Regions from separate parts of the Shewanella sp. TB7-MNA-CIBAN-0143 genome, predicted to be linked through region 2. Evidence: riboswitches for the same ligand, from Rfam matches in the RefSeq annotation. Region 2 holds a riboswitch; the other holds the start of a gene.
The links. A riboswitch is a leader RNA that binds a small molecule or an ion and turns the genes downstream of it on or off. The one in region 2 is predicted to bind lysine.
Positions count from the first base shown of each region.

Region 1: another riboswitch for lysine. It lies ahead of lysC (lysine-sensitive aspartokinase 3); the one in region 2 lies ahead of AAEY97_RS13635 (Na+/H+ antiporter NhaC family protein).

Region 1 covers NZ_JBEOPL010000007.1:143,187-150,099, reverse strand. The annotation lists gene arcA (two-component system response regulator ArcA) at 1-117, opposite strand, end outside; gene AAEY97_RS07930 (DUF3293 domain-containing protein) at 800-1,279, shown strand; lysine riboswitch at 1,520-1,694, shown strand; gene lysC (lysine-sensitive aspartokinase 3) at 1,829-3,208, shown strand; gene AAEY97_RS07920 (succinylglutamate desuccinylase/aspartoacylase family protein) at 3,213-4,331, shown strand; gene AAEY97_RS07915 (site-2 protease family protein) at 4,403-5,539, opposite strand; gene AAEY97_RS07910 (DUF4144 domain-containing protein) at 5,759-6,121, opposite strand; gene AAEY97_RS07905 (flagellar assembly protein A) at 6,165-6,913, opposite strand, start outside.
Region 2 covers NZ_JBEOPL010000015.1:118,699-125,611, reverse strand. The annotation lists gene AAEY97_RS13650 (TlpA family protein disulfide reductase) at 1-383, opposite strand, end outside; gene AAEY97_RS13645 (acyl-CoA dehydrogenase C-terminal domain-containing protein) at 755-2,545, shown strand; gene AAEY97_RS13640 (thymidine kinase) at 2,620-3,198, opposite strand; gene AAEY97_RS13635 (Na+/H+ antiporter NhaC family protein) at 3,358-4,917, opposite strand; lysine riboswitch at 4,997-5,213, opposite strand; gene AAEY97_RS13630 (electron transfer flavoprotein subunit alpha/FixB family protein) at 5,617-6,540, opposite strand; gene AAEY97_RS13625 (electron transfer flavoprotein subunit beta/FixA family protein) at 6,542-6,913, opposite strand, start outside.

The DNA.
Region 1 (6,913 bases), on a different contig from region 2:
CATTTCTGCGCCGTCGTTAGCTTCAGTGACAACATAACCTTCAGCTTCAAAAATACTGCGTAATGTATTACGAGTTACAGCTTCATCTTCAACAATTAAAATGTGCGGATTTTGCATGATATTTACCTGATTTTATAAAATTCGATTCTAGCCACTGTTTGCGAACTGTGTGCTAATAGATTGCAATAGCGCTTTAGCTAATGCGCTAAGATTCCGATATTTTTTGGTGTTTATCTATGTCTACCCTGAATTAAACACTCTCTATAAACTCTATTATGTAACACTTAATACTTAATACTGGTTACTGAGTCTGCTTACGTCGATTAATTACCACTACGCCAAGGCACGCGTTTGCACTTATTCATGATGGTGTAAAATTTGTTGCACTTAAGCTTACTTACTATGAATGCCATTTAGAAAGATAGTTCCTTCTATTGCAAACTTATTTAATCGTATTAATGTTTTATCAAATGTAGAACAAATTTAGTACGACTGTAAACTTTACATCAAAAAATCATCACACTCACAACAACATTTGCTGAGTTTTTGAGGTGTATGTAGCTAACTTTGCTACAGTGATTTAATAGTGCGTAATGGTTATTGTACTCGTTTTAGGCATTTGTTAACAAATTAAATGTTAAAAAATTAATATAACACTCGAGTATATGAAAGATTAACCTTGCTAAGATGATAATAATTAATGGTTTTCTAATATAGTACTGCTGATTTAGATCGTAAACCTTTTAGAAATCAAACCTATCTGCTAGACTAATTCTGGCTTAATTGACGAAAATTTATTATGGAAAATGTTATAGATACATTGTGGAATGAGTATCAAAGTACTCATTTTTTGTTTACTCAACGCCTTTCTCATGATTTCCCATTTGCTATTGTTACTGCCCATAACCCCCGTGGTTCAAGACTCTCTCCTAGTCAAAATCGCTTACTCGATCGTCAGCTTCAATTTAAAATTCAACAATATAATCGTCCCTATCGTGCGTTAATCGGTGCAGCACCTGATTTGTCGCATATGGAAAAGAGCTGGGCTATTTTTATTGATAAAGAACAAGCTGTTGAGCTTGGTCGAGAATTTAATCAACATGCAATTTACTACGTTAATCAAGGTTTGCTATCTTTGATTGCATGCCTTGATAGCATCAAACCTGAAGTTGATATGGGAATTTTTAATCACCGATTAAGGATGGTGAGTGAGTTGCCAGAGATAGGTTCGTATAACTGGGTAAATAATGACGTAATTAAAACTGCACAGCTGCGATAAAATAATTAACACATTATTTTGAGACAATACTTACTAGATTGTCTCGGTAATTTGCGGTTAATTATGTTTTTTGGATATTTATGGGCATTTTTTCGTAATAGAGAACAATCATTGCTCTGAAGTCGCAGCCGCATAATATTTCACTACAGCGATATTTTTTATCAAAACAGTGTATTTTTACTGTGTTTGCTGATTGACTTGATAGGGTGTTTTTTGCTATTTTCAACTCCCTCCTTCGGGAGGAACAGAAGAGGAGCGTTAACTAGGTAGTAAGTGAGAGGATGCCAATCCGATGACCACTTATGATGGAGATTAGCGCCGAGGTATCAGTTTGTTTGGCAAACATTGATATCGGTCGATTAGGCTGAATCCTAACGATTGTCACCTATTTTTTTGGTGGAGAGCTTCTGGTGATGATTGCTGTTTCCCTTCTATAAGGGTGCGTTATCTTAGCACCAGGCTCTTCGAACGTAGTGTGTTCGGAGCGTATATCATGTTAGTAAATCACATCTTATTTTTGAGTCTTTCGCAAACAGCGGAGGCATCAGTATGAGCTTTGTTCAGTCTGAAATAGATACCCCAGAATTAGTCGTTGCCAAATTTGGCGGCACCTCAGTTGCTGATTACGCCTCTATGAGCCGTTGTGCAGATATTGTGTTGGCTAATCAAGCTACTCGCCTTGTGGTAGTAAGCGCCTCCAGCGGAGTGACCAATTTATTAGTTGAGTTAACTCAAGCTAATGTGAATGACGAGCGTCGCTTGGTATTGCTTAAGCAAATTGCTCAAATTCAATATGCGATATTAGATGAACTCGGTCGTCCGCAAGACGTGGCAGCCAGTATTGATAAAATACTCAGCCGGATGTCAGTACTCAGTGAATCGTTAGAGCTGAATCGCAGCAAAGCGGTTATGGACGAGTTACTGTCGACGGGAGAGCAATGTTCATCGATTTTATTTTCTGCGGTTATTCGGGAAAAGGGCACTGCTTCAAATCATTTTGATGTGCGCCAAGTATTACGTACCGACAGTCACTTTGGTCGCGCAGAGCCACAAATTGAAGCTATTTCAATGTTAGCAGGTGACTTTTTACAGCCATTACTTGCGCGTTACGTCATCGTTACCCAAGGCTTTATTGGTGCGGATGAAGAGGGACGAACAACAACATTAGGCCGTGGTGGTAGTGACTATTCGGCGGCATTACTTGCCGAAGCGCTTCGTGCTACAGCGGTTGAGATTTGGACCGATGTGGCCGGTATTTATACCACTGACCCACGCCTTGCCCCCAATGCCCGCCCGATTGCTGAAATTAGCTTTAATGAAGCGGCTGAGATGGCGACCTTTGGCGCTAAAGTATTGCATCCCGCCACCATCTTACCGGCAGTAAGACAAAAAATTCAGGTGTTTGTAGGTTCAAGTAAAGCGCCTGAAATGGGCGGAACTTGGATCCGTCATCAAGTTGAAGATACCCCAGTGTTTAGAGCGGTGGCGTTACGCCGCGATCAAACTTTACTTAACTTGCATAGCTTGCAAATGTTACATGCTCAGGGCTTTTTGGCAGAAACGTTCGCGACCTTGGCGCGACACAAAATATCCGTCGATTTAATCACGACCTCGGAGGTTAACGTATCGTTAACCCTAGATAAAACGGGTTCAGATTCAAGTGGCCAGGGCTTACTCAGTGAGTCGTTATTACAAGAGTTATCGCAACATTGTCGTGTAAGAGTCGAGGAAGATTTAGCGTTAATCGCCATCATCGGTAATCGCATAGCATCAACGGCTGGCATTTGTAGTAGGGTGTTTAAAGTGCTTGAAAACCATAATGTTCGGATGATTTGCCAAGGCGCAAGCCCACATAATTTATGTGTGTTGGTAGCAGAGTTGGAAGCGGCGCAAGTGGTTAATGCTTTGCACCAAAACCTGTTTGAGTAATCATATGACTAAAGCAATACAATCGTCAGTTCAAGTTGGAGAACTGGCGACAGGACACGCATTGACCGTTCCAGTATATTCATTCATTGGTCGCGAGAGTGTTGCGCCTAGCGTGTATATTCAGGCCAATGTTCATGGTGCTGAAGTGCAAGGTAATGCGGTGATTTATCAACTGATGACCTTATTGGAAAGTTACCAGGTTTTAGGTGATATTACGCTTGCCCCCTTAGCCAATCCTTTAGGGATTAATCAAAAGAGTGGTGAGTTTACTCTAGGGCGTTTTGATCCCATTACAGGGGTTAATTGGAACCGCGAGTACTTTGATCATCAAGTCGATATTCAAACTTGGTATGCCGAGCACCAACGTTTAACCAATAGTGAGCTGTTTTGCGCCTATCGTTCAATGTTGGTAGAAACTTGCCTGGCGCGCCTAACTCATTCTTTTGGGATTTCAACAGGTCATCGGTTAGCAGTAAATTTACAGGCTATGGCACATCAAGCAGACATAGTGCTTGATTTGCATACCGGCCCTAAGTCGTGCAAACACTTGTACTGCCCTGAGTATGATATTGATGCGGCAAGATTTTTCTCGATCCCGTATACCTTGGTTATCCCCAATAGTTTTGGTGGCGCGATGGATGAAGCTACCTTTTGTCCTTGGTGGCAGTTAACCGAGTATGCAGCCAGTCAAGGCCGTGAATTTTCGGTACCTGTGTCAGCATTTACCTTAGAGCTTGCAAGCCAAGAACGGATTGATTTAGCTGACGCGTTAGAGGATGCCAAAGGCATACTGGCTTATTTAAGTCACCGTGGCGTGATTGCTGAAAAAGTTTATCCAGCCAGTATGGAAAGGTTTGGGTGTTACTTGAAGGATTATAAGAAGTTTCATGCACCTAAAGCTGGCTTAATTGAATATTGTGCCAGTGTCGGTGAACCATTAACCGCAGGCAAATCTTTAGCGAACATTTTACGCATAGATTTGTATGGTACTGAACAGGCTTACCAAGCCATTAGTTTACCCATGGATTGTGTGCCTATTTTGCATTTTGCTTCTGCGTCGGTACTCCAAGGCACAGAGTTGTATAAGGTGATGACTAATGTGTTTCCATTACAGCCTAGTTGATTAACTGCTTTGGCTAAGTAAAACAAAAACGCCTGCAATTGCAGGCGTTTTTGTCGATGCGTAAATTGCAATTAACTGCCTAAAATCTGTAGCGGAATCGCTAACATTTCGTTACCAGAAGCAGCAAAATACCAAATAATGCCCACTAAACTTGCTACCGTGAGTAAATACCATACGGTAGAGAAAATTTGCCCGTAACGATCTAACGGCAATAAATGACTTTGATGGCGACCGCGCCATTCAAATACAATTTCTACACTGCCGATCAGTAACAAAAAGCCCAGCAAGGCGAGCCCTAAGCTATAGCTAATGAACACACCGATAGCGGCACCAGCAATACAAGCCACTAGACCGACAACACTATTCATTGAAAAGCTGATGCTTTTTAAAATATGACCGCCATCGAGAGGTAAAATGGGCAGTAAATTAAACAAATTTAGCAGCGCATTGAATGTTGCTAATCCGGCAAAGAATATGTTGCCTGTTAGCCAATAAAGTCCAAGTGAGATAATCGATAAAATGAGTCCAAAAGTCGGGCCCATAATCGAAATATACACATCTTGCCAGCGGGTGTTGATACGTTCATCACTTAGCGCTAAGCCGCCCACAAAAGGGATTAAATAGATCCCTTTGGTTTTCATGCCGAAATGTTTCATCGCTCGAATATGGCCATATTCATGAAACACTAAGCAGCCGATGAGGGCTAAGGCAAATTCAAATGAAAATAACCATGAATAGGCCGCAACACTGGCTCCCGCAAAAAGGACTTTAACCACCTTGGCACTTTTTAGTAGCTTAAAACCTAATGATGCCAGTCCAACAACACTGAGCTTTTGGTTTTTTACTGCTGCAATTTCAGGTGTTTGACGCTCAATATCTTCAACGGTTCGTTGACCTTGGGTTATGGATTCATCATCTATTAATAAACAATAATCCAGTTGAAACGGTTGCCAGTTAACATCGATTTCTAATCGTACCGGTAGTGAACCAATATTGGGTTTAACGGGTTCGTCGTGGTTGATATTTGTTTCAGTCGGTACCGACGTTTGAGTGGTCAGTTCAAATGAATGAATATGAAAGGCTTGGTCGCTAGCGCTTGCAGACTTTTGTGATACCAGTTGATTGTCCCAATAAAGTTGCTGCCAGCCCGCAATCGAGCCTTCTAGTCGCAGACGTTTACCTAGACATTCAATATTTAGTAATTCCATTAAGGATTCTCAGGGTTTATGGACAGTGAGCATAGAGGCATTTTGCCAGAGCTGTGTGTGTTGCTCAATGGGTTTTACCATTATATTCGTTAATCATTAGCTTAGATTTATGATTGAGTGATTAAGGTAAGTAACATGAGTCTGTTGTTGGTAAATTGAAGATTAGTAATGCTAAAAAGGAGGTGTTATGTGCTGTTAATCTTCAGTCTGAATACGTTGTTAATACAGATGTTCTAATTCAGCCACGGTCGCAATACCTTGCTCTATGGTGGTAAAGACAATTTTTGCACTGCAGCAATGTCCTTGAAACTGACCATACTGGCGTACCAGTGGCAGTAACTGTAACACGCTCATATCCTGACTTAGCTTAACCAGTACAGGCAGTTCAGCCACGCTGGGATCCTGTGGCGGATGTTTCTGGATGCTATACACATGGCCGGCATTGTCGATGAGTTTATCTTCAGCGTGGACGGTAAATTGGTTGGCGCAAATAAAGCCCAACCAATCTTGATAGTTAACCAGATACATTAGCTCATCATCTTGATCAAACTGGAGTATGGCCGGCCAATGTATCTGTTGCATAGTTATCTGTTTGTCCACTTTTTATTGTCTTACCAACTGATTGTTATCGATTACTGTAATCGAATGATACTTCTTGATTGACGTTTTTTACAATACACGGCCCATGTTCACGTTGGCTGCGATTGAATGCCGCACCTATATGAATTTCGACGTTGGTGAAAATGTGTTTTTCAGCTTTGATGACGTAATTATTATAGTAGCCTTCAACTTCGTTAAGATGTTGAGTGTATTCTAGTTCTTCTTTCATACGTTCTTCTGCCATTTGATTTTTTTGCTCGAGCATCATTTTGACTTGCTCAATCATGCCGGCATCGCTTTGCCATTCCGTTTTGGGCGGTAATTTACGTAATCTTGCTTCTATTTCTAAGCCCGCAACAACCATGCCTTTAATACTGTCATCTAACTCTTTAAGTTCTTGCTTTAATTCACCATGATGCATGGCACAAAACAATTCCGTTTTAGTGCCGGCGGTAGCACCAAATGCAATGGCTCTAATGCCTTTTGCCGCAGTAGCAATGCCGCCGATTAAGTCACCTCGTCTTGCTTGGGCATCACTGACGGTAATAGTGTCACCTGAGGTTGAGTGACTGTGAAGTAACTGCTTGGTGACTAGAATATTGCCTAGGGCTTCTAAATGGGAATACTGGACAAACTGGGCACAAATTTGTCCGGTAGCTTTTATTTTAGTGCTGAGATCGTGCTCTTTAATTAAACGGCCAATAACACCTTTACTGACAATGACATCACCTTGAGCTTCAATAGACGCGGACTCAACAAAGCCCATTACCGTTA
Region 2 (6,913 bases):
TACAACTTAGCAACCTCATCTCCTAAAACCAACGTTTTCATCTTTACCCCTCGTTCTAGCAAGCTTTGTCCGGGAGTTGCGCCGACATCTTCTTTAAAACTAATACCAATCATTTGTAAGTCTGTATGTTGATATTTAAGCCGCAGCTTTTCTAAGCCGGGTTGAAGTTTTTTACAATATGGACACCATGTAGCCCAAAAATGCAAAATGACTGGTTTTCCCGCGTAGTCATGTAGATTAAATGGCTGACCATCAGCATGAGTTAACTCAAAGTTAGGAGCAACGGATTCTTCCATCTTCGACGCCGCATCAGCTATGTGTAACGGCATGAAAGACAAAAAGAACAATGCCAATATACTTATTCCAAACCAAACTAATTTCATCACTAGCCCCTTTTTGATGGCGTATTCTTTTGATAGATAATTTTGGATAGATAATTTTTGTAGATAACTCATAGACCGGACAAAAACGATTCTGTATTCGTTTGCAGAGCAAAAAAAATGGTTCATCAGTACTGAACTTTCTATAGGTGATTACGGTATTAATAAAGAGGCTAACAATACGCATATTTCAGAGTAAATAAATCGGTACATTAAACGTATAAAATTAAGTTTACGTTTACGTAAAAATAATACTGAGTTTTTACTCGAAATTGGGTATGGTTAGATAAATCAACTATCTGATTGGACCAGTAACTAACTACATTTTGTTGCCGAGACCCAACTAAAATACAACATAACCAAGGAATGATCTTATGCCAATTTACCAAGCTCCTCTTCGCGATTATCAATTCATTCTATCTGAACTGCTTAATGTCTATCAACAAACTGATTTACGTGGTTTTGATGAGTTAGATGCTGAGCTAACTGATGCGATTTTACAAGGTGTTGCCGATTTCAGCACTGACATCATGTTGCCACTCAATGCCAGTGGAGACTTAGAAGGTTGTAAACTGGTTGATGGTAAGGTCATTACCCCTACAGGGTTCAAGCAAGCTTATAAACAATACGTACAAGATGGTTGGGCAACATTAACTTGCGATCCTGAATTTGGTGGCCAAGGTTTACCCGAAGTTATCGGTACATTTGCAACCGAAATGAAAACAGCCACTAATATGGCGTTTGCCATGTATCCAGGCTTAACCCATGGCGCTTATTCAGCGATTCACGTTCACGGCAGCGATGCGCTAAAGCAAAAATATTTAGCCAAACTGGTCAGTGGTGAATGGACCGGCACCATGAACTTAACAGAGTCTCATGCGGGTACAGATTTAGCCTTACTGCGCACTAAAGCGGTTCCTGCTGGTGATGAACTGTTTGCTATTAGCGGTGAGAAAATTTTCATTTCGTCTGGCGATCACGACTTAGCCGACAACATCATTCATTTAGTATTAGCGCGTTTACCAGATGCACCGGACGGTGTTAAAGGTATTTCATTATTTGCTGTACCTAAGTTTTTAGTGAATGCCGATGGTAGCTTAGGCGAAGCTAACAAGCTTAGCGCAACAGGTCTTGAGCATAAAATGGGCATTCATGGTAACTCAACATGTGTGATGCATTTTGACGGCGCAATAGGTGAACTTGTTGGTGCAGCACATCAAGGTTTAAAAGCCATGTTTACCATGATGAACCAAGCACGTTTAGGTGTCGGTATTCAAGGTTTAGGCGTATCAGATATTGCTTATCAAAATGCTCTCGTTTATGCCAAAGAGCGTATTCAAGGCCGTGCATTAAGTGGTGTTAAGCAGCCAGAGCAAGCTGCAGACTCATTATTAGTCCATGGCGACGTGCGACGTATGTTGTTATCACAAAAGTCGTTCAACGAAGGTACACGTGCGCTAATGGGTCAACAAGCGCTGTGGCTTGACCAAGTAGAACGTCATACCGATCCAGAAAAAGCCAAACAAGCTAATGCACTTGCTGCGTTATTTACACCGATTGTTAAAGGCTTTGTCACCGACCAAGGCTTTAAAGCTTGTGTCGATGCCCAGCAAGTCTATGGCGGCCATGGTTATATTAATGAATGGGGTATGGAGCAGTTTGTGCGTGATATCCGTATTGCAATGATTTACGAGGGCACAAATGGGGTACAAGCACTCGATTTAGTCGGCCGTAAATTACTTGCCGACAAAGGTGCAGCATTAACTTTGTGGTCAGGTATGGTGAAGGAATTAATTCAGCAAAACGCGGCTAATGACGCAATGAAACCTTATCTTGCAGGCTTAATGGATGCCGCAGGCGATCTTGAAAAAGCGACCGGTTTTATTGTGCAGTCAGCCAGTAAGAATCCTGATCTTATTGGTGCAGCGTCAATGGCCTATATGCAGTTGTTTGGAATTACCGCACTAGCATGGATGTGGACTCGCGTTGCTGTAACGTCATTAGCCGCATTAGAAGCGGGTACTGAAGAGACGGGTTTTTACCAAGCTAAACTTAAAACCGCACAATTCTTTATGAGCTATTGGGGCAGCCAAACCCGCAGCTTACGCAAACAAATTGAATCGAGTAGTGCAGATATTGTCGATTTCGCAGAAGCCGATTTTTAATAAATAGTGACACGCAAAAAAGCCGCATCAATTAACTTGAAGCGGCTTTTTTATTCAGTTAAGTTGGGTTTGACTTAATCCCACAAAAACTCACGAAAATGCTTTCGACAAACCGACTCGTAACTTTCATTACCGCCAATGGCAACCTGCTCGCCTTCGCGCATCGGTTTACCGTCATGATCAAGACGCACGACCATGTTAGCTTTACGGCCACAATGACAGATAGTTTTAAGCTCAACCAACTTGTCAGCCCAGGCTAATAAATATTGGCTGCCTGGAAATAGTTCGCCTTGAAAATCATTGCGAAGACCATAGCACAATACTGGAATATCAAGATTATCAACAACATGAGTAATCTGTCTAACTTGTTCTTTACTTAAAAACTGACTTTCATCAATCAATACGCAATGAATTTTTTGCTCATCATTCGACGTCGAAATTAACTCAATTAAATTATCAGTGCTACCGAACACCTGCGCTTCGGTTTCGATGCCGATACGTGATGACACTTTGCCGACACCATAACGATTGTCTATCGATGCCGTCATCACTAAAGTGTGCATACCGCGCTCACGATAATTATAAGAAGACTGCAGTAATGATGTTGATTTACCGGCATTCATCGCCGAATAATAAAAGTACAGTTGCGCCAAAATGAAGCGTCCTAATGTTTAGCTAGTGAATGTCGTTCATATTACCTTTTCCAACATCGTAATAACAAATAAAAATGCCGTATTCATAACGAATACGGCATTTTTATTACAGCTTAAATTGGACATCTACCTACATACAGTAGGGCTTAGTTAAAAAAATTACTTCTTAGCCCAAAAGTGTAATATTACAATGCTGATGACAAACAACACGCTACAGCAAACTAACCCTGCGATTAATGAGCCAGTAAAACCTAATACGGTGTAACCGACTAAACTGATGAAAGCGGCAATTAAGGCATACGGCAGTTGAGTAACCACGTGATCAATATGATGACAACTGGCACCGGTTGACGACAATATAGTGGTGTCAGAAATGGGCGAACAATGATCGCCAAATACCGCACCAGACAATACTGCGGCCAACATTGGCAACATCATAGTACTATCACTTCCCATAGCCATATCTGCTGCAATAGGCAACATAATCCCAAACGTGCCCCAACTTGTTCCTGTCGCAAATGCGGTAATACCCGCTAATAGGAATAACACTGCAGGTAACATCGCAAACGGAATATTGTCAGTGGCTAAACTTGCCATGTACTTACCGGTTTCAAGCTGTCCAATCACACTCGAAATTGTCCATGCAAAAAGTAATATGTAAATGGCTGGCAACATCGAGCGCGCGCCAACCGACATGCCTTTGAGTAACATAGACAAGTCAACTTTTTGCTGAATAGCAAGAATGAGCGTCGCAATAAGACCAACTACAGAGCCAAAAAATAGTGACGAGCTAACATCGGTATTCTCAAATGCCCCAAGTACATTAAACGGTAAGCCTTTTGCTGCTAACACATCGGCGCCACTTGAAACCATAAAATACACTGTCGCAAACACCAATACCGCGATAGGTAAAAATAAGCCCATCACTTTACCGGTATCGGCTTCAGGTAAATCTGTAACAGCGCCAGGGGGTTGGCCTTTTGACTCATCAAACAAGTTACCCCGCAGTGCGTTTAATTCATGCTGGCGCATTGGGCCAACATCTAAGCTAAACGTTGCAACACACAGTAATAATAATAACGAAAAAATGGCATAAAAGTTCATTGGGATCATTTGAATAAAGACGCTCAAATGACCAGAATCTGTAAATCCATGAGCCGTTAAAATACCGCCAATTAAGGCGATAATGTATGCACCCCAGCTAGATACGGGAGAAATAACACACACCGGCGCAGCGGTGGAATCAAGAATATAAGCTAATTTGGCACGCGAAATATGGTAGCGATCTGTGATTGGACGTGAAATCGAGCCGACGACTAAACTATTAAAGTAATCATCAATAAACACTACACAGCCTAAAAACATGGTCATTAACTTGGCATCACGTTTATTGCGAATACGCAATTTAGCCCAATCAGCAAAAGCACGAGCAGAGCCACTGACAGTGATCAATGCTGTGATCATACCCAGCACAATCAAAAAGCCTAAAATGTACACATTCCAACTGTTCAGTCCGGCGTCTTTCCAAACTAACTGGCTGGCTGTATTTAAGATATATTCGCCACTGCCAACCAATGAGAAATCGGTTAGTAATAAGGCGCCGAAAACAATGCCAACCCCTAAAGATAGCAATACTTTACGAGTTAAAATAGCCAGAGTAATAGCCACAAGTGGTGGCAAAACAGAAAGTGCCGAATCGGCATAACTTATTATCATAATTTAATTATTTCTTCGTTGGATACGAATGGAGAAAAACTAGAAATAAGGCTAAACATACACAGGAAGTGTATGCGTTAACTTAACTAGTAGCACTCCACAGTAATATCCATTTAATATGAATATCATTCTTTTTATCAAGTCGATAAAAACACTATGACAGTGCAGTCCCTTTCGAGAACTGCCCCAACAAATACGGCTGATAACCCCATTTATTTCGGCATTGCACCCTTTTATGTCGAATTATTGGCATCACCCAATTCAACATGACTTTTATGCAACGCACCTCTACTTTTGTTGTTTGTAGTTAAAGCTCATTACACACAACGCGAACATACAATCATAAATTACATATTCTGCGCCAGTAAAAAGCACTAAACAGCACGACAAATAACAACAACATCAATTTAAACCACAATTGCATAGCATTAGTTTAACGTTTTTAAATCAAATGCACACTAGTGTAATGGGCACAAAAACAGCAACCGCATCAAACCCTGGATATTTGAACTGAATTTTTAAAAATCAACACCTAAACCAGTACTAAATCCAAGAGAAATCCAAGAGTAGCCCAATAAAAAAGGTTTCTACCTTATGAGTAGAAACCTTTTTAATCGTACAACAGAACGTTTAATAGCGCGTCAAAGTCGGCTGAACAACACGAGCTTAATCAACTCCTCCGTTTAGCGACTTAACATCTGATTAAACGAGGTTGTTCAATGCCGGTACCGCTTCAAATAAGTCGGCAACCAAACCATAATCCGCCACTTGAAAAATAGGGGCTTCAGGGTCTTTGTTAATGGCCACAATTACTTTTGAGTCTTTCATGCCAGCAAGATGTTGAATCGCGCCAGAAATACCCACTGCAATGTACAAGTTAGGGGCGACAATCTTACCCGTTTGCCCAACTTGCAAGTCGTTAGGTACAAAGCCCGCGTCTACAGCTGCACGTGATGCACCTACTGCTGCGCCTAACTTATCGGCTAGTTGTTCTAAAATGGCAAAGTTTTCACCGCTGCCCATACCACGGCCGCCAGACACAATAATGCCAGCATTACCGAGTTCAGGACGGGCTGATTCAGTGAGTGACTGAGAAACAAACTCAGTTTTTGAATCAATTGCTTGGCTTAAGTTGATGACTTCAGCACTGCCTGTTGATGCTACAACATCAAACGCACTTGAGCGCACAGTCATGACTTTCTTAGCATCTAAGCTTTGCACTGTTGCAAGCGCATTACCCGCATAAATAGGGCGTACAAAAGTGTCACTGCTTACAACTTCAATCACTTCAGAAATCTGGGCAACGTCTAATAATGCTGCTACGCGAGGCAATGTATCTTTACCTATACTGGTTGCTGCAGCCAGAATGTGTTCATAGTCTCCGGCAATATCAACAACCAATTTTGATACATTTTCAGCTAGTTGAGCACCATATTGAGCAGCATCAGCTACTAACACTTTACTCACGCCCGCTAAACTTTGTGCTGCACTTACTGCGGCAGAACAATCAGCACCAGCAACCAGTACATGAATATCACCACCAATGGCTGTTGCAGCGCTAACTACTTTCGCCGTGTCAGTTTTCAGGCTGACATTATCGTGTTCTGCTAATACTAAAATGGTCATATTAGATCACCTTCGCTTCATTTTTTAACTTATCAACTAACTCTTCAACAGAAGACACCATGATGCCCGCTTTACGCTCAACTGGAGGTGTGACGCTAAGTACTGTTTGATGCGCTCTTAAGCTCACACCAAGATCAGCCACAGCCATAATCTCTAATGGCTTGCGTTTAGCTTTCATAATATTAGGTAATGAAGCATAACGAGGTTCGTTCAAACGTAAGTCTACCGTCACAATCGCAGGCAAAGGCATTTTCAGCGTTTGTAGTCCGCCATCGATTTCACGTGTAACCGTAATCATGTCACCATCAATTTTGACTTCTGATGCAAATGTCGCTTGTGGCATATCAGTTAATGCTGCGAGCATTTGACCCGT